Regions from separate parts of the Brevibacillus sp. Leaf182 genome, predicted to be linked through region 1. Evidence: riboswitches for the same ligand, from Rfam matches in the RefSeq annotation. Region 1 holds a riboswitch; each other region holds the start of a gene.
What was found. Region 1 has a riboswitch for cyclic di-AMP ahead of ASG16_RS02835 (quaternary amine ABC transporter ATP-binding protein). Riboswitches for the same ligand answer to the same signal wherever they lie in the genome.
Positions count from the first base shown of each region.

Region 1 (10,213 bases):
TCGGAAGAAATCGTTGAAAAGCTGACAAGCTGCAAGGTACTATCGAGTCATAGCGACATCAGCACAAAAATGGGTGAACGGATCGAGGTTTATGTATTGGACAAGGACCTCGAAAAAATGTTGGGTTAATTTTACGAAAACAGGCTCCGCCTTCATTTGCAGGCGGAGCCTTTTCTATTCCTCTCTTACCCAACTCATCTGTTCAGCCAACCAGCCGTAACCTGTATACCCAGGCTGGCTCACGATGACGTGATTCGCCCCGAGCGCTTTGTATAACATCGCGTTCCGATGCTCCTGCGTCATCACAAAAATCCGGCAGGTACCCAACTGCTTGAACAGTGTAAGCAAGTCGCGTCCCTCCGCCCACTCGTCGGGAAAGATATAGACGGAATGGTAGAGCAGCAAGGACTCCTGATCGCGGTAGCACTCGTCAAATGAGATGGGCAAAAAGCGCTGAATCGTCTTGTCTCCAGACCCCGCTGTCAATGAAAAGGCACCGGGATTTCTTCCCCAAAATGCTGGCAAACTGTCGCAGCATAGTGTCTGGACAAAAGAAGTGAATGCTTCCCCCTTGCCGATTACGAGATAATGCTTCATAACAGCGCCTCCCCCTCCTTATTGAAGATCCTCAATGGACGAGATGTTCATGTACGAAGGAACCACGAGTCCGATTTTGGTTCCGTCGAGATTCGGACCCAAATCCTCGATTTGCCCACCAAATTTTTTTAAATAGCTCGTATCTGTAGACGGCAGCCAAGCCGCAACCATCCCATCTACATCCCCAATGGCCACTCCTGCCCACATCGGTCCTGTCTGCACCTGACTCAATTCGACTTCATACCCCAGCTTCTTCTCCAGCACATGCTCTACGACATGCGTGCTGGCAATCTCGGAATCCCATGCTACATAAGCGAGAGTTAGTTTCTCTTTTTGGACAGGCTTAATACCCTCCACCCATTTCCCTACTTTAGCTTCGTTGTTTTTTACCCATTCCGCAGCGGCTACTTCCGGATCTTTTCCGTCCATCATTTGGACCATGACTGACTCCATATCGGCTGGCTCCCACCAGAACTTATCCAGGAATTGATAGGCAGCAGGCTGATCCTCTTTCAGCCCTTTGCGCACGATGGTATGGATTTGTTCCGCTCCGCCAAAGCCGTTCTTTGGGTCCGCCAAGTATTTCAAATCCATCTTTTTAAACATCCAATGCGGCGTCCAGCCCGTAATGATAATCGGTTCCTTCGCTTCGTACGCCTTGATCAAAGCTGCTGTCATCGCTGCATCTGAGCCTTCGACAAGCTGCCATTTATCCAAGCCATACAGTTTCATGACTTCCTCTGTCTTCACCATCGAGCCTGCTCCTGCGTCGATTCCGATGATTTTGTAGTCGAGCTTTTCTCCAAGCGCGTTGTCCGACGTCTCAGAAGGAATCGGACCGATCACCGTTGCAGTCGGTATTGGTGTGTTTGTGTTTTGACTGGAGCAGCCTGCGAGCCAAGCTGTCGCTCCCATCATCACTGCCAGTAAAGCTGGAACCATTTTGTTCATCATGTATTTCTCTCCTTTTTCCCTGCATGTTGAGTAAGCCGATCCAAGATGATAGCGATGATCACGATGGATAGTCCCGCCTCGAATCCTCTTCCTATATCCACTTGTGATACAGCGCGATATACGTCTGCGCCCAAGCCTTTCGCCCCGATCATAGCCGCTATGACCACCATCGACAGGGCGAGCATGATGCACTGATTGACTCCCGCCAAGATTGTCGATTTCGCGTAAGGCAGTTGTACTTTTACGAGCTTTTGCCAGCCAGTTGCACCAAAGGCGTCCGCCGCTTCCTCCATTTCCGCTGGGACCTGACGTATGCCTAAGTTCGTAAGACGCACGATTGGCGGCAAAGCAAAAATAACGGAGGCAATAACTCCCGGCACCTCGCCCAAGCCGAAGAAAAAGATCGCGGGAATCAAATAAACGAACGCTGGCATCGTCTGCATCAAATCCAGTACTGGCGTGACCAGTTTGCGAAACGTATCATGTCTCGCGCAAAGAATGCCCACCGGAATCCCGATGGCGATCGAAATCATGGTGGCAGTGAGGACGAGTCCCAACGTCTCGATCGTTTCATCCCAGTACCCCAAGTTTTGAATGAGAGAAAGTCCGATAACCGTAAAGACCATGGACGCTCTCCCTGCAAAAACCCACGCAGCGGCCCCTAGCAGCAAGATGAGAATCAGCGAGGGTATCTCTGCCAAAACAGTGGAACAGTAAGTCACCATCGTGGAAATGACGATAGACACTGGATCAAACAATACCCCTTTGTACTGGCCCAGCACCTCCACAAATCCTTCCATCCATTCGCCAATAGGCAGCTTAGGCACGGCGTCCATCGCTCATCACCTCTGTTCTCTGGTGTTCTTGGACATTGACTTTACCTACCAGCCCGCCTAGTACCGCTCCTTTTACGATGACACCCAACAAACGCTGCTGCTCGCCCACTACCGCAATCGGGACATGCAGGTCTGCCATCATCGGGAACAAACTGTGCAGACGTGCGTCAGGTGAAACGGTAGGGAGGTCGGTTTTCATGATCGTCTCCAGCGAATCCCCCGTACCGATCGCAAGTGATACGTCATACGCCGTAATCAAGCCGAGCAGTGTGCGCTTTTTGTCCACGACGTACAAGCTGGACACACCGTTATCCATCATGAGTTGCAGTGCCACTCGCGCCCCTTTGTCAGGGGTGATTGCTTCTGCCCGTTTCATCACATTTTCAGCAACGAGCACCCTGGACAGGTCGGCATCCTCCACGAACTTCCGCACAAATTCATCCGCTGGGTCTGCCATGATTTCTTCCGGTCGGCCGATCTGAATGATCTGTCCGTCTTTCATAAAGGCAATCCGATCGCCCAACCGCAACGCCTCATGCAAGTCATGTGTAATGAACAGGATCGTCTTTTTCATCGTCATCTGAAGCTCCAGCAGCTCATCCTGCATGTCTTTTCGAATGAGCGGGTCCAATGCACTGAACGCTTCGTCCATCAAGAGAATATCGGGATGATTAGCCAAAGCCCGCGCCAATCCGACTCGCTGACGCATTCCTCCACTCAATTGATCCGGGTACGCATTTTCCCACTCAGTTAATCCAACGAGCGCGAGCGCTTCCCGTGCTTTTTCTTGCCGGAGCCCTGGTAGTACTTGTTGAATCTCCAATCCAAACTCCACGTTTTCTCGTACCGTCCGCTGCGGAAACAGGGCGAAATTTTGAAAAACCATTCCGAGCTTCTTCCTCCGCACCTCGCGCAAAGCCGTCGCCTTCATATGGACGATCTCTTCCCCATCGATCTCGATGCTTCCGCTCGTTGGGTCAATCAGTCGATTGCACAGTCGGATTAAGGTTGATTTGCCGCTGCCGGACAGGCCCATGATGACGAAGATTTCACCTTCCTCTACTTCAAAGCTGACCTGATTTACCCCGATAGACTGGCCCGTTTGCTTGTAAATTTGTTCTTTTGTACGTCCTTCCGCCAGCAGCTTCAAGGCCAGCTCGGGCTGCTTGCCGAACACTTTTGTCAGTTGATGGACTTTCATTTTGGGCATGGTATCCCCCATCCTTCTTTTTTGTAAATGAAAAAAGCCCGCGAAGTTTCCACACTCCAGCAAAACCAAGACACGCTTGATTTTTACTCGTGTTGAAAATCCGCAGGCTTACGTAATACCTGGCGTCCATTTTCAGGACTCCCTGTACTCTGTCTTCCTGATTTCGATTGTCAGCGGTTTATGTCGTACCAACTGCCTCCCAGCGATCTACACCCTTTCCTTCACGTCTGTATCGCGTAAGCTGCTCATCGGTATTGCCATAAAAAATAGGCCGATCCATCCTTTTTCTCCAGAACAAAGGTCCCAAAGAAAAAGCCTGCATCGGCCTATCACACGCCCGCAAGGAATCCCCCTGTTGCGCATTATATGCCTAGACTTTATCCATCCATGACCTTCCCTGCTTTGGCCGACGAGGTTAGCTGACGGGTAGGATGGCAGAGAAGACATTTTCTCATCCCTCCTGATCACTCAGGATTAACCCCAAAAGATTGGTTCCCCCGCTTCCGAGAATCTCGGAACTAGGCCGTATTGTGTTATTTCTTATTGGATCGTGATTGTGATTTGAATTATACGCTCGCTTCCAGTTATTGTGAATGTTCGTTTATCATGGTTTTAACTCGATTCTGTTTTTCTTTATGAGTCGGATTGGATTAGCTGTTAGTTGCTCATAAAATCAAGATATTGGTGCCGTTTACTCGCTGTTGTGGTGGGGAGGAAACAGGAGAAAACGCTCAGATTCTTGGAACCCCTGCGCGGAAGCATGGGGTGCCCGGCTCCGTGAAAAAAAGCGAAACCGCGTCCAAAGTAGTCCATTCAAGATGAGTCTCAGAGGTGGACGCTAAAGGCAGTTTCGCTTTTTTTCACTGCGCCTAGGTAGGTGTGTCCAAAGATCTTCGCTTATTTCTCCTGTTTCCTTTACGAGCTGATGAGGTTCTACATGCTTTTTAAAAGACAGCTTGAATGCTGCTTTCAAGATGTAGTAAAAAGCTGCTTGGGAAGAAGAACATTTCCAGTCCTAGCGCCTCTGGAGCCCAACCAAGCGGAGAAATGAATGGCGGGGGTTTTCAGCTTCAACCTCTGAGATTGCATCTCCGAAACTCTACTTTTGAAGCGCTCCCGACATTCATTTCGTAGCGGACAGTCTAACCCCTTGCGGGGCGTAGGCCGAAGCGTAGACTGGAAATGGGCTTCTTCCCCTCCACTACAGCTACTCAAATCACAATTAAAAAAAGCCCCTGCCTCATTAAATCAGGCAGGAGCTTTTTCAAAGGTACGATGATTAAACGACGTCGTAGCCTTGGTCTTCAATAGCTTCTTTTACTGCATCGAGAGTCAAGTTACCCTCGTTGTAGGAAACCTCAACCTTTTTTTCAGCCAGGTTTACTTTGCCTTCTGCACCCAGTTCTTTCAATGTGTTCTCGATGCGCGCTACGCATTTGTTGCAAGACATACCTTCTACGTTCAATGTGATATTTGTCATGATCAATCTCTCCTTACATTTTATGTTTTATAGGTAAGGCGGACAAAGCCGCTTGTTACTGTTGTTACAGCTTCACTCGTTGTAGTCTCAGTGCGTTGAGTACAACGGATACCGAGCTGAAGGCCATTGCGGCACCGGCAAGCCATGGAGCGAGGAAGCCGATTGCGGCAATCGGGATGCCCAAAGTGTTGTAGGCCAATGCCCAGAACAGGTTTTGCTTGATGTTGCGGATGGTGAGTTTGCTCATCTCGATGGCGTCTGCGACACTGGTCAGTTCGCCACGCATCAGGGTAATATCTGCTGCTTCCATTGCCACATCTGTACCTGTACCGATTGCCATACCGACGTCAGCGGTTGCGAGTGCAGGAGCATCGTTGATACCATCGCCGACCATCGCGACTTTTTTGCCTTGTTCTTGCAGTTTTTTCACTTCTGCGGCTTTGCCTTCAGGCAGGACTTCTGCGATGACGTGATCGATTCCTGCTTCACGGGCAATGGCCTCGGCTGTTTGACGGTTGTCACCGGTCATCATGATCACAGTCAATCCCATTGCTTTCATGCGCTGAACAGCTTGCTTGGAGGTTGGTTTGATCGTATCCGCTACGGCAATCAATCCAGCGAGCTTGCCTTCGACGACTGCGAGCATCGCCGTTTTACCGGAGCGCTCCAGTGCCAACATGGTATCAGACACTGCTTGGTACGAAATTTGATGCTTTTCCAGCAAACGGCGCGTACCGACGAGTACTTCTTTGCCAGCGACGGTTGCCCGGATACCGAAACCAGGAATGGCTTCAAATGAACCTGTATCGGACAGGGTGATTCCTTTATCCGCAATACCGCGAACGATGGCTTGAGCCAACGGGTGCTCGGAATTTTTCTCAGCGGCACCGACCAAAGAGAGCAGCTCTTGCTCTTCGATATCGATGGTGATGACGTCTGTCAGTTCTGGCTCGCCTTTGGTTACAGTCCCTGTTTTATCGAGGACGATCGTATCCAAGTGGTGAGCCGTCTCGAGATGCTCCCCGCCTTTGAACAGGATGCCCAACTCAGCTGCGCGTCCAGAGCCCGCCATGATCGAGGTCGGCGTTGCCAAACCGAGGGCGCACGGGCAAGCGATTACGAGTACAGCAATTGCTTTTTCCAAAGCCTCACCGAAGTTGCCAGGTATAACGAAGAAGTACCAGATCAAGAAGGTAAGAATAGCAATCCCTACTACGATTGGGACAAAAATCCCGGAGATGCTGTCAGCTACGCGCTGAATCGGTGCTTTTGTTCCTTGTGCTTCTTCCACTACTTTAATGATTTGCGCCAGAGCCGTTTCTTTTCCGACTTTGGTTGCTTGAACCTTCAAGAAGCCGTTTTTGTTCAAGGTGGCTCCAATGACGGTATCGCCTGCGGCTTTATCCACTGGAATACTTTCACCAGTCAGCATCGATTCATCAACTGCGGACTGTCCTTCCATGACGATGCCATCGACGGGTACTTTGTCGCCCGGCTTCACGTGAACGACGTCGCCCAGTCTCACTTCTTCTACAGGAATAGTCATTTCGACGCCATCCCGTACGACTACTGCTGTTTTTGCTTGCAAGCCCATCAGCTTGCGGATCGCTTCCGAAGAGCGTCCCTTTGCTTTTATCTCAAACAGTTTACCCAAGACGATCAACGTGATCAGTACCGCACTGGTCTCAAAGTACAGCTCCAGCATGTGGCCACCATGAGCACCGATGGAGTTGATCGCGACCCACAGGCTGTAGAAATAAGCAGCCGAGGTACCGAGAGCAACCAGCACATCCATGTTGGCACTCTTGTTGCGAAGGGCTTTGAAAGCTCCGACGTAAAACTGTGCGCCGATGATGAATTGTACCGGTGTTGCCAATGCGAGCTGTACCCACGGATTCATCAAGATTTCAGGCAGCCAGATAAACGAGGTGAAGGAAAAGTGGCTCACCATCGACCAGAGCAGCGGGAGCGACAGAATCGCGGAAATCCAGAACTTGCGGGTCTGACGTTTGATTTCTTCCTGGCGACGATCTACTTTTTCTTCTTCTTTTCCTTCTTCCTTACGAGTCGCCTGATACCCTAACTTTTCTACCTTTTGAATAATGTCCGTCACACTTACCTGTGATGAATCGTACTCGACAGTGGCTGTTTCCATCGCCAGGTTCACGTTTGCCTTCAGAACCCCAGCGGTTTTGTTCAAGCCTTTTTCGATCCGTGTGGAGCAAGCCGCACATGTCATTCCCGAGATGTTTAGCTCCACCTTGTCAGTGACGACGCCATAGCCGAGCGATTCAATTTTGGAGCGGATGTCGTCGATATTCGTTTTCGTTGGATCGAAGACGACTGTGGATTTTTCCAAAGCCAGATTGACGTTGGCAGTCTCCACTCCCTCCATTTTACCCAAGCCCTTTTCGATGCGCAGTGCACAAGCTGCGCAAGTCATCCCTGAGATTGCGACTGTTGCCTCTGCTGTTTTGGCACTCATTTTTAATCCCTCCAAATACCCTCACGGGGTATATTTTTTCGTATCGTTTCCCTTACGTTGTTTCCTGATCACACCTTTACTATACAATACCCCCACAGGGTATATCAAGTGCTTTTTTCAATTTTTTTCTAAATGGGCTTTTACGTGCTGAAAACACAGGAAAAATGCTTAGTCGTCATCCAGCTATTCTGCCGGACGAAGCCCTGCCACATGTTTTCCAGTCGCCTTTTTCCTCACTGCGTTCGGGCGGTCTCCTTCCAAACATATGGCAGTACTTCTTAACAGCGAAGATTTTGGCCGCACTTTTAAACCATAATGTGAGTTTGTACGGAGGAGTTACAACCAAGATAATTTTTTGAATTTGAGGAAGTCTTCTAAGTAACCCTCTTGAGACAGCTTTCAAGATGTTAACCACAGAGCTGCGCAGGAAGAAGCGCATTTCCAGTCCTAGCGCCTCTGGAGCCCGACCCAGCTTCGGAATCAATGGCGGGGATTTTCAGCTTCAACCTCTGCGAATACATCATCGAAACTCTACTTTTGAAGCGCTCCCGACATTTATTCCGAAGCGGACAGTCTAACCCCTTTTGGGGCGTAGGCCGAAGCGTAGACGGAAATGCGCTTCTTCCCCCCACTACAGCCGCTAAAAAACAAAAAAAAGCCCCCGGATTAACCGAGGGCAATTGTTCGATCTTCGCTCTCTCTTATTTACCTTGATTCGCTTCTTTCTGATAAGCTGCCGCGATTTTCGCAGCTACTTCAGCATTGTGTTTCACCAGCGCGATGTTCGTTGCCAAGCTCTTGCCTTCTGTCAGCTTTTTCACTTTATCGAGCATGAATGGCGTTACCTGTTTACCTGCAATGTTGTTTTCTTTTGCTTCTGCGAGTGCTTTTTGGATCACTGCCTCGATTTCCTGGTGATTCAGTGCATCGGATTCTGGCACTGGGTTCGCGATGATCATACCGCCTTTGAGTCCCAGATCCCATTTGGTGTTCATCATCTTACCGACTTCTTCCGGTGTATCGATGCGCATGTCTACGCCAAATCCGCTTTCGCGAGCGAAGAAGGATGGGAATTCATCTGTGCGGTATCCCACAACTGGTACACCTTGCGTTTCCAAATATTCGAGTGTGCGGCCGATATCGAGGATCGATTTCGCCCCTGCGCATACTACAGCTACATCTGTTTGCGCCAGCTCAGTCAGGTCAGCAGATACGTCCCAAGTGATTTCGCCTTCACGGTGTACGCCGCCGATACCGCCAGTTGCAAACATGTGGATGCCAGCCATCTCAGCTGCGATCATGGTAGCGGCTACTGTAGTCGCACCGATTTTACCACTAGCTAAAATGTAAGCGAAGTCGCGACGGCTTACTTTTGCTACATTTTTGTTCGTCGCAAACTCTTCCAGCTCGCTGTCAGTCAAACCGATTTTGATTTTGCCGTCCATGATCCCGATCGTAGCTGGTACGGCACCGTTGTCGCGAATGATTTGCTCTACTTCTTTTGCCATTTCAATGTTTTGCGGATATGGCATACCGTGCGAAATAATCGTCGTCTCCAGTGCAACTACCGGCAGGTTGTTCTCCAGTGCGTGGCGTACTTCCTCAGTAAAGGTCAAATATTGTTTCATCTCTTATCGCTCCTTTTCGAATTGTTCTACGGCCAGTTCCAATTGATCTGCTTTTAATAGAGGAGATACGGACTGCTCTGTTTGCAATGTCAGAGCGGATGCTGCCAATCCAAGGCGGCACGCTCTCTGGAAAGACTCTCCGTTTACAATGCCATACAAGAGTCCCGACGCGAACGCATCTCCCGCCCCTGTTACATCTACCACTTCCGTTGGGTATGGAGACATATGCTCCTCAACGTCCTCGGATTGATAATAAATTCCTTCTTCGCCCAAGGTCACGATGACGTGCTTGACGCCTCGTTCCCTGATCTTGCGGCAAGCCTCGGCGCATTCTTCGATCGTCGTGATCTTCATGCCAGCCATCAGCTCGGCTTCTTCGCGATTCGGCAAAATCGCTTCTACTCCGTCCAATTGCTGTGGGAGCTTCTTAGCTTTTATTGAAGAGACCGGGTCAACGAAAAGCAGGATGTTTTCCTCCCGGCAACGTTCGATGATGTAGGCCAAGCAGTCCGCCGGAATGTTTGTATCGATGAAAACTACATGGGCTGCTGCAATGTGCGACCATTTCTCCGCGAACATCTCCGGTGTGAGAGCATCGTAAATATCCATGTTCGCCAAGGAAACAACCATCTCTCCATCAATATCGAGAAGCGCCGTATACGTTCCCGTACGCTGTGTAGGCAGTCGCCACACTTGGCTGATGTGCACCCCGTGCTTTTTCGTCTCCTGCAAGAGCCATTCGCCTTCTTTGTCCTCACCAATGCTGGTGATGAGGGACGTATTGCAGCCAAGACGACCGAGGTTCTCCGCGATATTCCGTGCCACCCCTCCACACGATTCCATAATCGTTACGGGATTGGATGATTGTAGACGCACCTGTTGCTTGCCGCGTGCTTTGCGGTCCAGGTTGGCCCCACCGATACAAGCAATCATTCCTTCATCACGAAGTACATAAGCCCGTCCCTTGATTTCCCCGCGTTTGGTCAACTGTGCGATGTAGCCAGCTACCGCTGAACGTGAGAT
Region 1 is NZ_LMPN02000014.1:155,261-165,473, forward strand. Features, by position in the region: gene ASG16_RS02815 (Na-translocating system protein MpsC family protein) at 1-129, shown strand, start outside; gene ASG16_RS02820 (hypothetical protein) at 175-597, opposite strand; gene ASG16_RS02825 (glycine betaine ABC transporter substrate-binding protein) at 616-1,551, opposite strand; gene ASG16_RS02830 (ABC transporter permease) at 1,548-2,387, opposite strand; gene ASG16_RS02835 (quaternary amine ABC transporter ATP-binding protein) at 2,371-3,597, opposite strand; cyclic di-AMP (ydaO/yuaA leader) riboswitch at 3,986-4,132, opposite strand; gene ASG16_RS02850 (copper ion binding protein) at 4,877-5,077, opposite strand; gene ASG16_RS02855 (heavy metal translocating P-type ATPase) at 5,142-7,562, opposite strand; gene ASG16_RS02860 (pseudouridine-5'-phosphate glycosidase) at 8,264-9,190, opposite strand; gene ASG16_RS02865 (carbohydrate kinase) at 9,194-10,213, opposite strand, start outside.

Region 2 (10,213 bases), on a different contig from region 1:
AAAAGAGGCATCTTATCACTACGGTTTCGCCGATTGTGTCAGATACCGAACTGGGGGTTATTTATCACTGAAAGCAACATGCTTACAAAAATTATTTTACAAGTAAAATATAAAGAAATAATTAACTAGGAATAAATCTATATAAAGTAAGGGTAGCTTGTGAAAGCTACCCATGGAAGAAGGGGATGGTGAAGGAGAAACTGCTTCCCATTCCCAGTTCACTGTTGACCATCAGATCTCCGCCGTGAAGCCGGACGATGCTCTTGCAAATTGTTAAGCCTAAGCCTGTACCGCCACTGTTGCGATTTCGTGATTTTTCCGCCCGATAAAACTTGGTGAAAATCTTCGGCAAGTCTTCAGAGGCGATTCCTTCTCCCTTGTCGATCACAGTAAAAAGGACATGCCCTTCTCGCTGATCACAAGTCAGGTAAATGGAGCCATCCGGTTTATTGTAGTGAATGGCGTTGTTCAACAAGTTTTCCATGACACGACGCAGCTTGGTCTCATCCGCTTCGATGTGTAGTTCATTGGAGATACGCAGCTTCCAGTGAAAGGTGAGGCCTGCCTCTTTGATTCTCGGCAAATAGTCCTCAATGATTCCTCTCAAGAAGCTTTTGACATGAATGCGGTTAATGTTGAGTCGGACTTCGGAGCTTTGGGCGGTGAAGTCCTGCAACTCATCCAGCAGTTTTTCCAAGTCCGTCGTTTTTAGCTCGATTTTACTCATCTGTTTCTGTATTTTGGTCATATCCGTCACACGACCGGAACCGATATAGGACGCATATCCTTTAATCGTGGTGAGTGGTGTACGGAAGTCGTGGGCGATCGAAGCAATCATTTCGGCCTGTCTTTCTTCCGCTAAGCGAAGCTCATCAACCATATCCCCAAAATATCGAAAGAGTTGTCCAAACTCATCATGCGAGCGATACGTAAATGTGACTAACCGTTTCCCTTCCTGGATTTCTTGGGTGACGCGCGATAATTCGTTCACGGGTCGTAGTATCCAGCGAACGAACAAAGCGAGCAGAACCAATCCCACCAGACTAATGCTTCCATAAATAAACCAAAGCATCATGGAAACCCCTGTCGTAGCCATCATGTCATAATCATCTGTGTAGAAATAAACAACGATCTCCCCCGTACGCGGTGGCTCCTGCTGAAAATGGTACTCAGCGACTACTTTGAGGTCACTTTGCTTGGCAGAATCGCCACGGTTTGATGCGGAGGGAGAAGGCATTTTCAAATTATAGGCGCGTGATGTTTTGCTGTAGATGGTGTTTCCATTGGCATCCTTCACGAGCATGCGGTACATCACGTCGTCTGGCAACTGCTTTTCAAGCTCCAAACGCTCGATGGGGTCCTTGAAATTACTGACGAGAAGCAATTGATTGAGCATGACCTTCTCTGCGGCTTCCTTCTCAGCCTGGTACTGATTATGCCGATCATTTTTGAGTTGAGCGACAATAATGTCTTGAAAAACAAATTTAAACAACAAGATGTTGAGTGTGATCAAGGCAATGAAGGAGAGAAAAATTTTATTACGTAAGCTCATTTAAAGCTTCTCCCCGATAAATACGTAGCCTGTCCCCCATTGTGTTTTAATGAACTGACGCTCTGTTTCCAATTTTTCACGGAGGTTTTTGATATGGACGGTCACTGTATTGAGCGAGCCATAACCATATCCCCAGACGCGGTCATAGATTTGCTCTCTTGTAAAGACGATGCCCGCATTTTCTGCGAGGAATGTGAGCAGTTGAAATTCTTTTGTCGAGAGCTCAATCTTTTGATTACATACATAAACGGAATACGTTTCTTTATGAATTTCTAGGTCCTTGAATTTCAAAACGGTAATCGGAGAAGAGGCCGTTTCCTTCTCAGGCTGCTCTTCCGTATGCTTGCGAATGCGCTCATAGCGGCGCAGGTGGGCACGAATGCGAGCGAGCAGCTCTTCTGTATCAAAGGGCTTCGTGATGTAATCGTCTGCACCGATTTCGAAGCCAACTACCTTATCTACCGCTTTTCCTTTTGCACTGAGAAACAGTATAGGCAAATCCCATTCACGGCGAATTTGAGAACAAAGCTCGTAGCCACTCATGTTGGGCATCATAATATCCAAAAGGATCAGGTTGGGTCGGTCTCCTTGGCTGAGCAGGGAGAGTGCATCTTCTCCGCTCTCTGCGGAGGAAACGGTGAAGCCCTCGTTCTCCAAAATGTCTTCTAGCAGTTCAATAATCTCCAGATTGTCATCGACAATTAAAATGTGTTCTTTCACCGGAACAACCCCCAGTTACTTCTATTAATAAGGAATACCATTCAAAGAATGGGTCTTGTCTATCATAACATGGTTTGACTTGATCAGGGGAAGAAACCCCGTAAGTTATTAAGTTGTTCGAATATATGGGGGTACCTCTTTAGACCAGGTACTAAATTTCGTCAGAAAAAGCCAGAGACGGAGTGTCCCTGGCTTTTATTATTTTGCCGAACGACTATTTTTGAGCTGGTTTTTCCGGCAACGATGCAGCTTGCACCGCTTTTTCCTTTTTCGGAATTTCTGCTTTTGCTAGAACAGGAACGCTGAGACGCTTGGCGCCTACATAACGCTTGCTCCAGTAGTATGGATCGTTCAACTTGGTGTTGACGACTCCACGACCAGATTCCGAGTGCACGAATGTGCCGTCTCCAATGTAGATACCCACGTGAGAAATGCTGCGACCGTTCGTATTGAAGAACACGAGATCGCCTGGCTGCAAATCTTTTCTGGCTACCTCTGTACCTAATTCGTACTGGGAAGCAGAATTGTGAGGCAGGTCTACACCTAACGCATCAAATACGTAGCGCGTGAAACCGGAGCAGTCAAAGCCTTTTTTGGACGTGCCAGATGATTTGTAAGGGGTACCGTACAAGTCGCTGACTACTTCATTGAGAGAATTCTCCTCAGCAGCCTGTGCAGCGCCTGCCCCCATAGCAAGCAATCCAGCCATAAATAAAGATAAAACCACCTTGCGCAAAAGAAACTGCTCCCTTCGTGAGCCTACGAGGTTAGCTGAAGGGTTCGGTCGAAAGGACGCCCTAGGCTGCTAGGAGTAGCAACCATTCACCCCAAAAACGTGGTTCCCCCGTTTCCGCCAAGCGGAATTCGGCTATTTTTCGATGTTTTTTTACACGCACTCTTACGAAGATTCTACGCGAGTCCTTTTTTTCCTTCTTTTTATCTGTTCGTTCACATATTCGTCACAGAAATGCCGTCAAATGCTGTAACGTTTTCGTTTGACAGTGCAAGCCGCCTTTCGACGCGGGCTGGTTCTGCCATGTGGGACAGCTCGTCCGATTAGGGCAGGAAATTGTCTCCGTCCAAGGACGGAGGGAAAAACCAACCGCACGCCCGTTATGGGAAGCCTATACCGAGGGCTACAATAAGGGCATAACGTTCCACAAGCACCACATGCAAAACGAATGGAGGTAAGCGAGTAATGAGCGAACGGTCTGGCAAAGTTCTACTCGGGCTGGTTCTGCTGCTAGTCGGTGGGTTGGTTCTACTAGATCTGGTGGGTATCGATATCGGAGACTTGCTCGGGTTCATCATTCCCGGTGTGATCATGATATACGGTGCCAAAAAGATTATGGGACAAACCGGTTCACGCTTTTGGGGAATCCTGGTCTTCCTATTCGGGTTCCTGATGTTGATTGGCAAGCTTGACCTACTATTTCACGCACTTCTGGCCATTGGGGTGATTTATCTGGGATATCGCTTACTGCGTCCCAGCCAAGAACCTAAACAAGCTCCACCTGCTTGGGAGCGTGAATGGGCCCAAAAAGTATTAAAGGAAGATACGCTAGACACTTGGGAAAGAAACGTAACCAAACGGTCCTAAGCGTTTTGGTAACCGCAATAACACTGTGTCGCAAGAGTCTTTTGGATGAACAATATGATGTGATATGATGAGGAGGAAAAAATAATGAGTATCTTTAAACGTTTGCGTGACCTGACAGTAGCTTCGGTAAATGATGCATTGGATTCGATGGAAGATCCGGTAGTAATGCTGAATCAATATATGCGTGACATGGAAGTAGAAATCGGACAAGTTGAAGTAGCGGTTGCCCGTCAGGTTGCACTGGAAAAGAAATTCCGCCAGCAATTGGACGAAGCCAATGCTCTGATCGAAAAACGCGATCGTCAAGTCAAGCTCGCCTTGACTGAGGGAGAAGATGAGTTGGCTCGTCGAGCACTCGCTGACAAGAAGCAGTATGAAGGCCGTGCAGCGGAATATGAGGCTCTCTACCTGTCAGCATCCGAGTCTGCTACGCAAATGCGAGAGAAGCTGGCTGAGCTGAAGGAAGAGTTCTATAAAATGCGTGCGAAAAGGTTCACACTGATGGCACGTGCACAAGTAGCTCGTACACAAAAGCAAGTGAATCAAGCAGTTGTCGGTATCGGCAATCAGTCCGCAGGCCGTGGCTTCGCCCGCATGGAAGAGAAAGTCATGCGCATGGAAGCAGAAGCGCAAATGAGTGGACAATGGCGCCAAACGAACCGCGCTTGGGAGAACGCTTTGTCTGACCTGGAAAAGGATGATCTCGATGCAGAACTTGCCAGTATCAAAGCATCCATCAATGAAGTGAAAACACCGGTAGCTAAACCAGTACAATCCTAATTCGACAGGAACTGGGGGACTGGGTGTAGAATAGATTGTGTCAATTCGGCAGCCTGTGTATATCAGGCTGCTTTTCCCCTAGGAGGTACGATTCTTGCAGGACTTCTTGGTCTTTTTGCGACGGTTTATCGCTGAGCCTGGACGCGTCGGTAGTATAATCCCCAGCTCTCGTTTTTTATGTGAGCAAATGTTGAAAAGCGTCGATTGGGCTTCAACCGATGTGATCCTGGAGCTGGGACCTGGTACAGGGGCATTTACTCAAACGATCTATCAGCGCTTGCGTCCCGGCACACAGTACGTGCTTGTGGAACGAGATTCCCATTTTCGCTCTATGCTTCAATCACGTTTTCCCGATCTTCCTGTCAGGGAGGAAGCGACTAAACTTAGGTCTTACTTGGAGGAGCAGAACCTTGCAGGTGCAGATGTCATTATCTCAGGTCTGCCATTCGCCAATTTTCCACAAGAGCTGCGGGCAGCAATTCTGGACGAAGTTCAATCTGTACTGAAGCCAGGGGGCCTATTTATTACATTCCAATATTCGCTACAACTCCAAGCTGAGTTGCAGGATCGTTTTCCCCGGGTCAAGATCGACTTTACCCTGTTGAACATTCCGCCTGCATTCATCTATACCTGTCGTAATGGTCAAAGTGAAAACGATCAGCATGGGGCGTGAGAGAGGAGACTTTTGTGAAACTGTCCCGTTTGCACAAAATGTTGGCTGGTATCCTGATTATTTTTACGGGAATCGGCCTTTTGTTAGATAGTTTGGGTATCATTTCGTTCGGTCTGTTTGATTTGTGGCCGATGGTGCTTATTTATTTCGGCCTTCGTTTGTGGGGGCAGAAAACTAGGATTGGCGGAGGGATTCTAATCTCCCTGGGGACCATCATCGCGATGGATATGTGGTTTGGTGTCGGGATCGATGATTTGTTCCAGATTGCAGTGCCAATCGTGTTTATTTATTTCGGGTTTCAGTTGATTCGGGGCAAGAGCAGCAGACAAGATCAACGTGTGAATCAACCTTTAGGCGATAGGGAGACTCCATCTGCTGCGGAAACGATTTTGACAAGTGATGCGAGTGTTCAGAGTGACGTAAAGGTTTCAACTGAGGAACGCCCTTGGCGAGACAACTGGAATAAATGGAAGCATGTTGGTGGCAAAATTCCTCATCACGATGGAATGTCTTCATCACCTGACGACACGTTGCCAAAAGATTCCCGCAGTTCTCTGATTGGAGATTATCACCTGACCTCGGGGCGTTTTGAACTGAATCACTTACATGTCTGGCATGGAATCGGGGATGTTGTGATTGATCTTTCCCGGGCAGTGTTGATACGGGATGAGGCGATTCTTGTCGTAGAGGGCTGGGTAGGCGATGTGACGATTTATGTGCCTGTCGATCTTCCTGTATCGGTAACGGCAGGGTTGAGTATTGGTGATCTGGAGGTGCTAAGCCACCGTCAGGGAGGTATCAATCGTAGTGTTAAGATTCGTTCAGATCAGTATGATGAAGCATTGCAAAAAGTAAACTTGCATATCTCGCTGCTTGTCGGCGATATAAAAGTCAAGTACATCTAGGAGGTACTGGCGGATGCGTCGACAGCGATTGGCAAGTATTCAGTGGCAATACGTGCGCTATGGCATGTTACTGGCCGTCAGTGCAGTTACTGCCGCGTTTATTTGTTTCTTTTGGCTATACTTTTTATGGAGAGATCACCCGGGGATTCATCGGTGGTACAACGAAGTAATCAGCGACCGCAACTTCGTGTGGTGGCTTGAAGAATATATAGGCATCAATCTGCCTGCTGATCCAGAGGGCTTGATTCAGCTTGCTGCTTTTGTTGTCTCTTTGCCTGCAGGTGTCTTAGTAGCATTAATCATTTCCTATATCATCGGGAATTTGTTGAAAAAGAGACTCAGTGTACTGTGGGAAGCTGCCATGAAACTTGGGCGCGGGATGCTGTCGTATCGGGTCCCCGAATTGGGAGTCGATGAAGTTGGCGAATTAGGATGGCAGATCAATCGCTTGGCTTCGCAATGGGAAGAGCAAGTGGCATCCTTGCAGCGGCTGTCGAACCACAATGCGGCTCTCGCAGAACAATTGAAGCATGCAGCGGTAACAGAGGAGCGACAGAGATTGGCGAGAGAACTGCATGATGCAGTTAGCCAGCAACTGTTCGCCATCGCTATGACGACGGCGGCGATGAAGCGGCTTGTAGAAAAGAATCCTCAACGTGCAGCACAACAGATTGAATTGGTCGAAGAGATGGCAGCAGCTGCACAAGCGGAGATGAGGGCATTGCTCTTGCATCTTCGTCCGGCTACGTTGCAAAACAAGTCATTGAAGGAAGCCGTTCTGGAACTTTTAGATGAACTGACGCGTAAAAATACCATGCAGCTAACTTGGGAGATCGAAGACGTCGAAGGCTTGCCGAGTGGAATTGAAGATCATTTATTCCGCATTTTGCAGGAATCCTTGTCCAATACATTGCGGCATGCCAGAGCTACCCAGATTACAGTGAAGCTGTTTACGCTGCAAGAGCAGGTTCGCCTGCGAGTAACGGATGACGGTGTTGGTTTTGATCCGGATGGGGAGAAAATGACGTCCTACGGTTTACGCAGTATGCAAGAGCGCGTTGCAGAGGTCGGAGGCTCCATGGAGATTTACTCGGCAATTGGGAAGGGGACGCAAATTGAGGTGCGTATTCCTCTAATGTCACAGACGGAACGGGAAGGGTGAAGGCTCGGTGATTCGGGTACTACTGGTAGATGATCACGAAATGGTTCGGATGGGTCTGGCTGCTTATTTGTCTACAGAGGACGATATTGAAGTCGTAGCAGAGGCAGGCAGTGGAGAAGAAGGCGTGCGGATGACGCAAGAGCTGCGCCCGGATGTCGTTCTGATGGATTTGGTCATGGAAGGCATCGGTGGTGTGGAAGCGACTCGGCGTATTCGTGAAAGCTGTCCTTCCAGTAAGGTTATTGTTTTGACCAGCTTTATTGATGATGAAAAGGTATATCCGGTCATTGAAGCGGGGGCATTCAGCTACTTGCTGAAGACTTCACGTGCGGCCGAGATCGCAAAGGCAATCCGCTCTGCTGCGGCGGGTGAGCCAGTTTTGGAATCGAGGGTAGCAGGAAAAATTATGGCCCGTTTCCGTCACGGTCAAGAGTCCCATCCCCATGAGCAACTGACGCCGCGTGAATTGGAGGTTTTGAAGCTGATCGGTCAGGGCAAGTCCAACCAGGAGATTGCAGATGAGCTGATTATCGGGATCAAAACGGTCAAGACTCATGTGAGCAACATTCTTGCCAAGCTGAATGTGGAGGATCGCACGCAAGCGGCTATTTACGTTCATACACATAGCTTAGGCTAATCACATACCATCATGAAAAGGTAAACGCGCCAAAAAGCTCCTCGGGTAACAGGGGCTCTTTCGCGCGTTTACTTGTTTAAACCGTTTTTCTTATACACAAGCCGTGAGTTTTTTTCGCAGATGTGGTAAAGATAGTAAGTAACGAATGATAGATGACGGAAAGGAGGGACGGGCTATGAAACACAAACCTCAAACACGCTCCAAGGTGCTTTCGGCTGACAATGGTGTGGATATCGTCGGCGATGTTCACGGCTGTTACGACGAATTTATTGAATTGCTCAAACGCTTGGGATATGAACAAACCCGAGACGGAACATATCGCCATCCCCACGGCCGAAAGCTCCTTTCCCTCGGTGATATCACGAGTCGTGGGCCTTACTCAATCAAGATGCTGCAATTTTTTCACCATCATGTCACGGCAGGTCTGGCTGAGATGGTAGATAGTAACCACGGATGGAAAGTAGCTCGCTGGTTGGATGGCAGACCAGTGACATTGGCTCACGGAGATGAAAAGGTAGAAGAGGAGATTCGGCTGTATCAGCAAGAATACGGACCGAAGAAGGCCTCCTTGCTGCGAGAACAGAGTCGCAGATTGCTATTTTCTTCGCCTTCGCACATGATCATCAAACGGAATGAAAAAATAGTAGCGGTCGCCGTTCATGCGGGGATTCGCGATGATTACATAGGAATGGATTCGCCTGCGGTGTACACGTTTTGCCGATATGGCGATGTGGCAGGGACGGGACCGGATGGGCGCCCGATCCGTAGAGAATGGGCAAAAGAACGAAAAGTGACTTCGCCCATAATCGTATGGGGACATGATCCGCATCCAGAGCCAAAACGAAAAAATGGCACCATCAACATCGACCAAGGATGTGTGTTCGGCGGAATGTTAACCGCCTATCGCTACCCAGAGGACGAATTGGTGAGTGTGCCAGCAAAAAGAAACTATTCGGGCTTAGCGGATACGCCGCTTACCCGTTTTAAGGCAGACGATTAAAGGGAGACGTTACGTTTTAAGCTTTTCGAATAAACGCTTCAGGATGACAGCCTGTGCCCAGAGTGGCAGAGGTTGGTCAGGCTGTTGACGCCATTGTTCGTCGGTTAATAAGCCTTGATCATACAGCCAGTTGACGGCTTCCTGCTTCCAGTCAGGCACATTCCCTCCTCCGTTTCCAGGAGAAGTGGTGGGAGCAAGGGTCGGTGCTGCAGTAGGTTTTGGAGTAGAAGTGGGAGTAGTAGGGGGCTGGTAGGGAAGTTTAGCGTACGTGCAAAATGCCCGGACTACCCCTTCCGCGAGATCTCGCCAATCCTGTTGCAGTTTATTTGCGTCCAAAGCATTGTCAGCAAAGCCGTATTCGACGATTACTGTCTCCACGCTGCCAGTCTCCCGGTGCATGAAGTAGTAATCGAGTCGTGGATTATCTGGCAGTGTTCGCGTAAAAATGCGTCGATTCGGCATCCCTTCCGCTGCCAGGGCATCCTGGATCAATTGGGGAAAGGTTGGGGGGCCATAAATCGAGTAAATGACCTCGGAGCCTCGGCCGCCACCTGAGTTAATATGGTTGGATATACAGTAGCGAGCGCCGATGTTTCGAACCAGGGCAGTCCGATCCTCACTTGTCAGAGTCACATCGGTTGTCCGTGTGATCGCGACAGGAATATTTAGGGCCAAAAAGCGATTATATTGGTAGAGTGATATTTGCAAATTCATATCTTTCTCGGTAAATTGCGCGTTGTTGCCTCCGCCAGGATCGCTGCCACCGTGTCCAGCGTCCAGAATCACAATTGGAGTCATGGTTGTTTCACCTCTTGCTATTAGAATATGCTTGAAACAAAGATGTTGTTGAGGGCAGTGTTCTCATTTTCCAAGTTTTCTAATCACAATTTACAGAAGATAGCCCAACTATGGTACAATAAAAGAGTTCATAATTACGTATAGAGGATGGTAATGTATTGATGGCTTGGTACAACTGGGTAATTCCAATTGTTACATTGTTAATCGGTCTCGCTGGTGGATTTTATGGAGGGACTTATTTATTGAAAAAACAAATGTCCAACATGCAAATGGACGAAAAGCAGCTTCAAGCCATGGCCCGTTCAATGGGGATGAATCTCAACCAAAAGCAGCTTAAACAGATGAGCCGTACGATGAAAAACATGAAAATGCCAAATAAATTCGGG
Region 2 is NZ_LMPN02000020.1:63,018-73,230, reverse strand. Features, by position in the region: gene ASG16_RS10805 (sensor histidine kinase) at 167-1,552, opposite strand; gene ASG16_RS10800 (response regulator transcription factor) at 1,553-2,272, opposite strand; gene ASG16_RS10795 (C40 family peptidase) at 2,487-3,008, opposite strand; cyclic di-AMP (ydaO/yuaA leader) riboswitch at 3,013-3,152, opposite strand; gene ASG16_RS10790 (LiaF transmembrane domain-containing protein) at 3,471-3,872, shown strand; gene ASG16_RS10785 (PspA/IM30 family protein) at 3,957-4,652, shown strand; gene ASG16_RS10780 (class I SAM-dependent methyltransferase) at 4,747-5,325, shown strand; gene liaF (cell wall-active antibiotics response protein LiaF) at 5,340-6,230, shown strand; gene ASG16_RS10770 (HAMP domain-containing sensor histidine kinase) at 6,244-7,392, shown strand; gene ASG16_RS10765 (response regulator) at 7,400-8,029, shown strand; gene prpE (bis(5'-nucleosyl)-tetraphosphatase PrpE) at 8,205-9,029, shown strand; gene ASG16_RS10755 (N-acetylmuramoyl-L-alanine amidase family protein) at 9,039-9,827, opposite strand; gene ASG16_RS10750 (YneF family protein) at 9,989-10,213, shown strand, end outside.
Region 2: linked by a shared signal. The riboswitch ahead of ASG16_RS10795 (C40 family peptidase) and the one ahead of ASG16_RS02835 (quaternary amine ABC transporter ATP-binding protein) in region 1 are both predicted to bind cyclic di-AMP.

Region 3 (10,213 bases), on a different contig from region 1:
CAATGTTTCGGGCGAATGTGTGCCATGATTAACCGTAGAAAACCGTACAAACACAGGCGTTTTTTTCCCACGCTCCGAGAACAGCTTCGCCCTTGTGTACGTAGAAATCGGCTCGTCTCCTACGGTTCCATACGCTTCAAAATAGCCATGTGCTCCGGCACCTCGGCTATGCACGACACGCTCAGGTGTTTTCTCCCGATCAAAATGTGTGATTTTTTCCAGAAAGTCGTAATTCTCCAGAACGGTTGGCCCGCGATTTCCAACCGTCCGCAAGTTCTGGTTGTCTGTAATCGGATGGCCTTGGCGATTCGTCAGGGTATTTTCTTCTGACTGGTTAATGGACTTATTGTTGTCATCCATATGAATCCTCCCTGTCCAGTTTTTCTCATATGTGGTTCATAACCATGGTTACCGAATGAGGGATTCTTTATGCGAAAAGACTAAATCGCTTCGTAAGCAAAATCATCGTTAAGCACTGGAACCGTGCCACTCTGATTCCATTGTGCTGCAAGTGCGACATCTTCCGGGTACCCCATGCTGATCAGTTCTTGGCCGGAAGCACATTTCTGCAAGTAAGCGGGAAGATGAGATTGGGCCGATCGGAAGGCTGCCACCGCCATTTCTGCCTCTGGCGACAAGCGATACCCCTCCAATTCGTGAAGCAGCGCACCTGCCGCAATCATATCCTCAATAGCAGGTCGCAATGCTCCATTTCCCCACCGTTCACCGCAAGCGATGACCGTCACAGATCCTTGCTGATGCTGTATGTATTTGGCGACGGATGACGCATTTCGCAAGCACGCTGCGATTACCTTCGCCCCTGTTTTCTTTGCCAACACGGTACAGGTCGATCCGTTTGGCGAGGGTAATACAATTCTGCTTCCCATTGGAACCGTTTTCAGACAGGCGGGTGAAAGGGATATTGGTTCTCCACGTTTTCCAGCGAGTAGCGCCGCTTTTTGTTTCGCGAATGCTAGGGCTGACTCATCCTTTACCTGATAAGGATAGACGATACCTCCACGTCCCGTTACGATATCGACACACGTGCTGAAGGAAAGCACATCGATAATAACGATCATATCCGATGCAGCTCCGACATGTTCCACCCCTTCATATCCCCAATCAAATCGTGCCGTGTAATCTAGTTGTTTGCATACAGGTGTTTCTCCCAAAACCTCCACCATCCTCTATCCAAAATAGTTACTCGTACCCTTACGTTCGCCGTTACAAAATAAGACAAGAAACAATATCGTATTATTGTCCCACTAGATTACACAAGAATGGAGTGAACATGGATGTCTGAAATCGAACACGACGACGATCAAGGTAATACTGAAAGAAGAAGTCACAGACGCCCAAAAAGAAATACTGTGAGAACAACTGGTATTTTGCAAAACAACCTCGCCCGTGCTCTCACCGCTCACCTCGACCTGGTAAATCTGAACACAGAAGAGGTTGAAGTACGTGTGCAAGTATTGAACTGGGGTAACGCAGTTACGCAAACGAATCCGGTTAGCACCTTGCTTGACATCACGCAATTTATCCCTGCGAATACTCGCACTGCTTTTAATGCGCTGGTCCCCGCTTCTTTCCACTATGAAGTGCGCCTTACCGTAGCAGAAAACAATGAAAATGTCCTTCTCACCACTTATGGCCGTACTTCTATCGGCGGCGGTCAAGTTGTTGGTCTTTCAGTTCTTGACAGTCAATTCCAAACTGTCGAAATCGAAACTTGTATTTAACTATTTTGCACGAAAAAAATGAGGAATTATGGTGGGACGCCATAGTTCCTTTTCTAATCCATTAAAAGGCGCTGGGGACTATCCCAACGCCTTTTTCCTTTTACGACCACGACAAAAAAACTGCCCTCGAAAGGACAGTTTTTTTTAAAGGGAGACTTACAGTTTTACTACGTTCTCAGCTTGTGGGCCACGGTTGCCTTGAACGATGTTGAATTGAACTTTTTGACCTTCGTCCAAAGTTTTGAAACCGTCACCTTGGATTGCGCTGAAGTGTACGAATACATCGTCTCCGCCTTCTACTTGAATGAAACCGAAACCTTTTTCTGCGTTAAACCATTTTACTGTTCCGTTCGTTTGCATTTAAAAAAACCTCCAAAAATTCAATTTGAATATGCTAGTCATATTTACCGAAGCAAATAAAGCTCACATATCATGAAGAAATACCAAATCATGTGCTATGATACGCCTTCATGATATGTGAATTTTACCTACTCAGCCAATATACGAATGTCATAGGACGGAACTGCAAAATTAAAAACTAAACCTTTTGAAAACCTAAAACAATGAAAGCCCTTCCTCTCTTCCATCCTTGCGGCTCCGATGACCGCGCCAGTGTGAATCGGGGATTCAAAAATGTTATCCATCAGCATACAAATACACCTCGATGAATGATTAGGTATCAATTTTTCAAGTAGCAACCTCATTCTACCATGGTTGTCCAATAAAAGCAACCGTTCACCCTTATACTGGGAAGGCGGTACTCTGTTACAATAGCATTGGGAGGGATTTCATTGCATACTTTGACAACCATTCAATTATCCGAATTGCTTCAAAAGAAAATGCCAGTACTTTTATTGGACGTACGCGACGCCGAAAAATTTATTTCTGGCAGCCTCGTTCATGAAAACGCATCGACACGTAACGTCCCCTATCTTCTAATGAAAGAACAGGACAAGCCGTTTGATGAAGAAACCGAAAAACTTGCGCAAAATGTGCAGATTGTTACCCTATGTACAACAGGTAACAAAGCACAAAAAGCTGCCGCTCTTCTTCGTGAGAATGGTTTTCAAGCAAATGCATTGGAAGGCGGCTTAACCGCATGGAAGGAACAATCAAACGAAGCGAAATGAGCCTAATTTATCAACGATTCTAGCTATTTGCCATATATTACTCCTTTATTTCGATTGGGATTGTCTGATATTGTTGTTCATGCCAAACGAAATAAGCCGAGACTTCCTCCTGAAAAGGAAGTGCGGGGGACTTTTTTGTGGATGAGATACTCCACATTGGGGTGAATCGCCGAACTGGCGTAGGGTTGTTTCCTCAATCCGAATCCGACAACTAACCTCGTAGGCAAAAAAAAGGAGAGATTTGTTTTATGAAACGTTTTGGTTCTGTTACAATCGCGATGACTCTTGGTCTGGGCTTGGCTCTAACAGGCTTCGCTACTTCTGCTTCGGCTGCTTCTAATTGCCCTGTTCCTGGCGGACAATTCCAATATTATATGCCACAATTCCAAAAAGCTCCAAATTCCCAACAATTTTGGAACTTCTTTCAACAAAAACAAGGCTTTGCCCCTGGACAATCAATGCCAGTACAACAGCCAATGACGCCGATGCAACCAGCAAAGCCGGTACAACCAGCTCCAGTTCAAGCTGCACCAGCGCAACCTAGCAATAACGTCACTCAACCTGCCGCTCCAGTAAATCAAGCGGATCAAGTAAAAACTGGTGATTTTGCGAAACAAGTCGCGGATTTGGTGAACCAAGAGCGTGCAAAAGCAGGTCTCAAGCCTGTTGAAATGGATGCAGCACTGTCCAAAGTAGCGTTGGCAAAAGCACAAGATATGTCTGCTAACAACTATTTTGACCACAACAGCCCAACGTACGGTTCCCCATTTGATATGATGAAGCAGTATGGAATTCAGTACTCGACTGCAGGTGAGAATATCGCCATGGGTCAACAGAGTCCACAAGAAGTTATGCAACAATGGATGAACAGTGAAGGCCACCGCCAAAACATTATGAACCCTGCGTTCACCAAAATTGGTGTAGGCTTCACAAATGGTTACTGGGTACAAGAATTTATCGGATAGAACGCTTTGCACGAAACGAAAAGCCGGTGTCTCTTAATCGAGACCCGGCTTTTTCGCGTAGGCACTATTCCTGCTGTGCTTCGGATGCCTGCTTTTTGGGGGTACAACAGCAGCTATCCTGCTCATTTACCAAAGCGACGTCCTTTTGATGCATTTTTTGCTTGGTTGGGTAAGCAGATACTTGCTGCAGCTCGGCATTGACATCAGACGATTGGTTCATCCGTATAGCCCCCTTGCCGTTTTTTGTGGTGCATCCCTAGTATGCTCGCGGTTGTAAACGGCTCATTCCTAAGGAACATTGGAAGCACATGCAAATTAGCCTATCTGCTAATAATATGTTCAAGGTCTTTTAAGGCAGCCGCTGCTGCCGCTACAGGATCTGATTTTCCTCCAACGACTAATAAATCCCCCATGACATCTGTTTCAACCCGTATCGCTTTGGTCGTACCTGATACAGAAGCAAATGGATGAGTATAATCCACTGCACAGAGCTCCACTGCTACAGAATGCGTGCCATTCGCTTCCTTTTGGATAGTTCCGATCAGCTTGGGAATCTTCGAATGCTTTTTCCACGTCTCGATTTGTAACGAGGTTATTTCGCGAATACTTGCGCGTGTGATATCGGTCAGATTTACTTGCATGCCAAAAGCAGCGTTTGCCAAGATCGTGAGCTTCGAAGCTGTATCCCAACCATCGATATCGTACGAAGGGTCCGGTTCGGCAATCCCCATCTTCTGAGCGAGCTCGACTGCTTCCGCACAAGTGAGCCCCTCTTCCATCATTTTTGTGAGCACGAAGTTCGTCGTTCCTGTAAAAATGCCTTCGACTCGTTTCACTTCACAACCTGCCAAGTTATATTGCAATAGATCGATCGTCGGTAGAGCTGCTGCTGTTGCTCCACTCACTTTCAACGCGACGCCATTTTTTTTGGCTAGAGCGGCTAATCCAGCATAATCGACAACGAGCGCACCTTTTGAAATCGCGATTGCATGCATAGCATTTTCTAATGCATGACGAATATAAGTAAGACCGGGTCCTCCCTCTTTTTCAGATGGACCTGCCTCGATGAGCACGTCTGCTTGAGCTGACTTGATAAATTCCAGCGCGTTCCAAGATCGGTTCCTTGTTTGTTTTGTATGAGCATAGTCTTCCCATTTTCCTGAATCGATTCCGTTCTCATCGTAGAGACCAGAAGCTGAACGAACGACTCCCACGAGTCTGACATCCGCTTGATAAAGCTCGCGGTATCGCTCCCGTCGCTGCTCCAACAATCTGGCTACCTGACGTCCTACTGTTCCAAAGCCTGTTAACATAATATTCCAACGTTTCATGAGTCAATCTCCTTGCTGTCTATTCCGTTTATTTCCGCCATTTTTTCTACTTTTCGCCTGTAGCCGGTGCAAATCCCTGCCATTCAGTTTCTTTCCTGTTTTTGCTGAGTAGAGCTCTTCCGTATGATCAATAAACAAAATTCCTTCCAAATGGTCCATCTCGTGCTGAATACATCGAGCAAGGAAATCTTCCGCTTCGATTGTCCTTGTTTCTCCTTGGCGGTTCAACGTCTGAACTTTGACATAATTGGCCCGATGAACGATCCCAAAAACACCCGGTATCGAAAGACAAGCTTCTTGCCCTATCTGCTTACCTGATTTTTCCATCAGCACCGGATTGATCAGTTCAATCAAGCCACTACCGCAATCCATCACAACTAATCGCTTCGGAATGCCAATCTGGATCGCGGACAAACCTGCTCGACCCTTCGCAGCGTAAATCGTTTGGGCCATATCATCCAAAATCTTTTCAACCTGTGGAGTAATGGATGGTACTCTGTTTGAAGTTTCACGCAAGATAGGGTCTCCCAGGCGAACGATCCTCCGTTCAGCCATCTCCTTCTCCCTCCCGCATTACTCAGTTTTCGATTTCAAGGTAGCAAATCATGTCCTCACTGTCAAAAGGAACCTTGCAAAATCTGAAATATCCCGTTGGGCAAGGGTGACAAATGCATGTAGATACGCTATCTTTATTGGTAAAGATAGATGTTTGTATATGAAAAGGGAGGCTACCATGCATTCATTAGCATCAACGCTGAACGAAACCATCCAACGCGAAAACCCACACGTATATGAAATGCTGTCCAATATCGCCAAGCTGATTTATTTCCCGAAAGAGGGGATTCTCAGCCAGTCGGCAGAAGCGAAAGCAAAAGCGAAAAAGTACAATGCAACCATCGGGATTGCACTGGAAAACGGTCAACCGATGCACCTTAAGGTCATCCAGGATAATCTGTCTGCTTACCAGCCAAAAGACATTTACGAATATGCTCCCCCAGCAGGAAAACCTGAGCTGCGTGCAGCATGGCGTAAAAAAATGATCGAGGAACAGCCTTCACTGGCTAACCGTACGTTTAGTAACCCAATCGTTACAAACGCATTGACGCATGGACTGAGTATCGTATCTGACTTGTTCGCTGATAGCGGCGACAGTGTCATCATCCCAGACAAAAACTGGGAAAACTACGAGCTTACCTTTTCGATCCGCCGTGGTGCGGAAATGGTCTACTATCCATTGTATAACGACGAGATGAAATTTAATGCTGCTGCTTTGCGTGATGCCATTCTCGCACAAAAAGACAAAGGCAAAGCCATCGTCGTACTCAACTTCCCTAATAACCCAACTGGCTATACACCAGGTCCAGAGGAAGGAAAGCAAATCGTTGCTGCACTCAAAGAAGGTGCTGAGGCTGGAATCAACATTGTCGCAGTGACAGATGACGCGTACTTCGGCTTGTTCTTCGAGGATTCCATGCACGAATCTCTCTTCGCTAGTCTATGCGACGTTCACCCACGTATTCTGCCTGTAAAGGTAGATGGAGCTACCAAAGAGGATTACGTATGGGGCTTCCGTGTTGGCTTCATTACGTATGCATCTTCATCCAGCGACTTACTCAGCGCTTTGGAGCAGAAGACTATGGGAATCATCCGCGCGACTCTTTCCAGCGGATCGCATCCTTCCCAAACATTCGTCCTGCAAGCAATCACTGCACCGGAGTACAAAGCACAGAAGCAGGAGAAATTCGATATCATGAAAGGCCGCGCCAACCGCACCAAGGAAGTGCTCGACAGCGGTAAATACGATGACGTGTGGACCTACTATCCATTCAACTCCGGCTACTTCATGTGCCTCAAGCTAAAGACTGTCGAAGCGGAAACATTGCGTCAGCACTTGTTGGAACAGTATGGCGTCGGTACGATCGCTCTCGGTCAAACCGATTTGCGCATTGCCTTCTCTTGCATTGAAGAAGAAAACATTGCGGACTTGTTCGAATTAGTCTACAGCGGTGTAAAAGATTTGGAAAATGCATTGACCAAATAAATGTAACGAGCTCTATTGAAAAAAGCGTCTTGACCTCGTGTCAGGGCGCTTTTCGTTTTCTTTCAAAAAAAGTCCCGGAAACCCGCGAAGTTTACATGCGAGGTTTTCCGAGACCTTTCCATCATGCTTTTTCTATTAGCTTTCAATCGATGAACGCATACGCCGCGGCTGGTGTGTACCGATAAAAATGGAGGCGAGGACCAGGATCATCCCTACCCCATGCATCCAAGTAAATGCTTCGTTCAAGAAAAAGACAGCGACGAGAGCAGAGCTTATCGGCATCATTCCGGTGAACAAGCCCGCTTTGGAAGCCTCCACCTTCTCCACCCCTTTGTACCAGAGAAAAAAGGATAAGATGCTTGCCGTAAACGCATAGTACACAAGAAGCCACCACACATTTGCAGGTACGGCACTCCAATCAAATTGCAAGCTTTCCCAGATCGCAAACGGAAGAAACAAGACAAAGCTGATGACATTTATCGCGGCCGTCATTTGGAAAGGAGTCATTTTCCCAGAAAGTCTTTTGGCGAAAATCGTGAAGAGCGCCTCGCTAACGACCGCCAAAAATACGAGCAAATTGCCCAGCATGCTTATCCAGTTTTGTTCCCCGCCGCCTCCAGTAAACGTAATGAAGCCGATGCCGCCCACTGAAAGACCGATCGCCACTAAGCTATTGGCGTGTAATTTTTCCTTGAGAATCCAGAACGAAAACAAAGCGATGCAGGCAGGTACCGTACTCGTAATGATACCCGCTGCAGTAGCGGTCGTCCACTGAACACCATACAGCATGCAAATACTAAACAGAAACACGCCGAAAAACGACTGCCAGAATAAGACCTTGCCTTCCTCACGGCTCCAAGATGTTTTCCATTCCCCACGCATAGCTAGCAGCGGCAATAGGATGACGATCGCAAGCAAAAAGCGCAGCTCCGAAAACAAAAACACAGGAACATGGGAAACAATTTCTTTACCGATGGAGATATTGCCCCCAACCAAGGCCATAGCCAAGGCTAACTGAATGTAAGCTAACAGCATGTCGACTCGCTTCTCCCTTCAACCTCCTACAATTCTCTGCATCTGGCCAAACTGCTTGCGATTAACCTGCGTTTTGCCATTCTTTTTGAGATGACGGGAGCTTTTTTGTCTTTTTCTCTGCTGCCCCCACCAGCCAGGAACCAAACGGCAGTTTACCCAGCCCATATGATATAGCAAAAGAAAGAATGGAGCACAAGACGAAGGCTACTATACTTCCCCACACGCCCGTGTGAAAAAGCTGAAGCTCACGTAAAATCTTCATCAAGTACGTTAAGATCAGCGCATGAATCAAATACGCTCCGTACGAATATTTCCCAAGGAGTCCCAGCCAATGTGTCCATTTGGACTGCTTTTTGCTCATCCATAGGCAGAGAGCGTACACAGCCAGTAAGCAAGCCATCGTATAGAGGAACATCGAAGGTTTCAAGGATGTCGCGACGTTTAAATTGATCTGGCCTTGCCCTGAATCACGGAAAAGTTCATAGCCAATGACGGCGTACAGGACACCAACCGAAACGATGATCCATTGCCAGTATCTTTTCAGCATGGCACGGAATGCAGGCAACGTGCAGGCGACCAAGCCACCGAACAAAAAGTAATAGAAATAATAGAACGCATTTCGATCGCGGTATTTAATGAAATACGTATCAAGCCAATTCATATCGAATCGGAAACCGTGCGCCGGGATGTACCGCGCTGAAAACCACATGAGGCCCGCATAAACCAATCCACTGACTCCAAGAGCGACAACGAGACGGAAGCGATTGGTCACGAATCTGCGGGAAAGTTCAAATACTCTTTGCCAAAACGGATACAAAAGATAGAACTGAAAAATCATCACGACGAACCACAGATGATAAGAGGATGTCCCCGTCAGGAAATTTTTGCTTACATTCCAAACGAACGCTGCTCCCTCACCCAAGGGCTTTTCCATCAAATAAAGGTAAACCACCGACCATATTCCATACGGAACCAAAATCTCCGTTATTCGCTTACGCGTGAAGGAAATATAGTTTACTTTTTCGGAGTAGTTGTAAAACAAAACAAGACCTGTGATGAAAATGAATGCTGGTACCGCGAATTTTAACAAATGAAACAACATTCCGTAGATGATCGACACCTGCCCTGTCAATCCCGGCTCACGGATATACACACCAATGACATGCTGGTAAACCACAGCCAAGAATGCAAAGGCCCGGATCAGATCCAACTCGCCAATTCGTTCTTTTCGAGCCATAACCAAATACCAGATCCTTCCTATTTTTACGAAAAAAAGTGCTATCTTTCATCTTACCGACCAAAAGTCAGTCTGGCAAGTCTCAAATCGAAAAAGACTGATACCCTTTTGTACTGGTATCAGTCACTCTTATCCACCTTGATCCGAAGATAGATCGGCTAGACTTCGAATCGGCCAAATAAGACTTTGTACCCCACGTGAATACAGTGCTAGATGCGGAGAATCTGTGAGTGGGATCGACAGGTTTTCGGTCATCGAGTTTTCACGAATATGAAAGACTGTCTCCTGTAGCTGCCACGGCTCGTGCACCACATCCGCATACATCATTTGCTTTGTTCTGGTACACCTGCAAAAGAGCGTGTATCGCTCCGTCAGCCAGTGGATTAGCGTTCCCTCATTGGCGAGAAATCTGTCAGCGAGAGGCTGGTAGCTGCCTTCGAACATGGGAGACTGAGGTAGACCGGATAGACGTCGAGAGGTAAAATCGATCCGATCTCCTTGGCGCTGAAAAGTCATTTGAGCCCGATAATACGGCAGTCGGTACCAAAATTTCGCAATCTTGATTACCATCGGATTCGACGTATCCAGCGAAAGAAAAAACACGCCTGTTTTCCCTTTCGCCTTCACATACGTCCGGACATTGATTTCAGGGAAAGTCGTCGTGAATGGTACGGACGGCATCCGACGCAAACGCACGCCACTCAGCAAAAACGGGATCATACTGATCCATGC
Region 3 is NZ_LMPN02000037.1:7,159-17,371, reverse strand. Features, by position in the region: gene ASG16_RS27650 (catalase) at 1-360, opposite strand, end outside; gene ASG16_RS27645 (2-phosphosulfolactate phosphatase) at 441-1,181, opposite strand; gene ASG16_RS27640 (hypothetical protein) at 1,296-1,742, shown strand; gene ASG16_RS27635 (cold-shock protein) at 1,899-2,102, opposite strand; gene ASG16_RS27630 (rhodanese-like domain-containing protein) at 2,534-2,872, shown strand; cyclic di-AMP (ydaO/yuaA leader) riboswitch at 2,957-3,113, shown strand; gene ASG16_RS27625 (YkwD family sporulation-associated protein) at 3,121-3,837, shown strand; gene ASG16_RS31090 (hypothetical protein) at 3,902-4,057, opposite strand; gene ASG16_RS27620 (homoserine dehydrogenase) at 4,158-5,168, opposite strand; gene def (peptide deformylase) at 5,172-5,723, opposite strand; gene ASG16_RS27610 (aminotransferase class I/II-fold pyridoxal phosphate-dependent enzyme) at 5,902-7,209, shown strand; gene ASG16_RS27605 (DMT family transporter) at 7,345-8,244, opposite strand; gene ASG16_RS27600 (acyltransferase) at 8,306-9,481, opposite strand; gene ASG16_RS27595 (YqjF family protein) at 9,611-10,213, opposite strand, start outside.
Region 3: linked by a shared signal. The riboswitch ahead of ASG16_RS27625 (YkwD family sporulation-associated protein) and the one ahead of ASG16_RS02835 (quaternary amine ABC transporter ATP-binding protein) in region 1 are both predicted to bind cyclic di-AMP.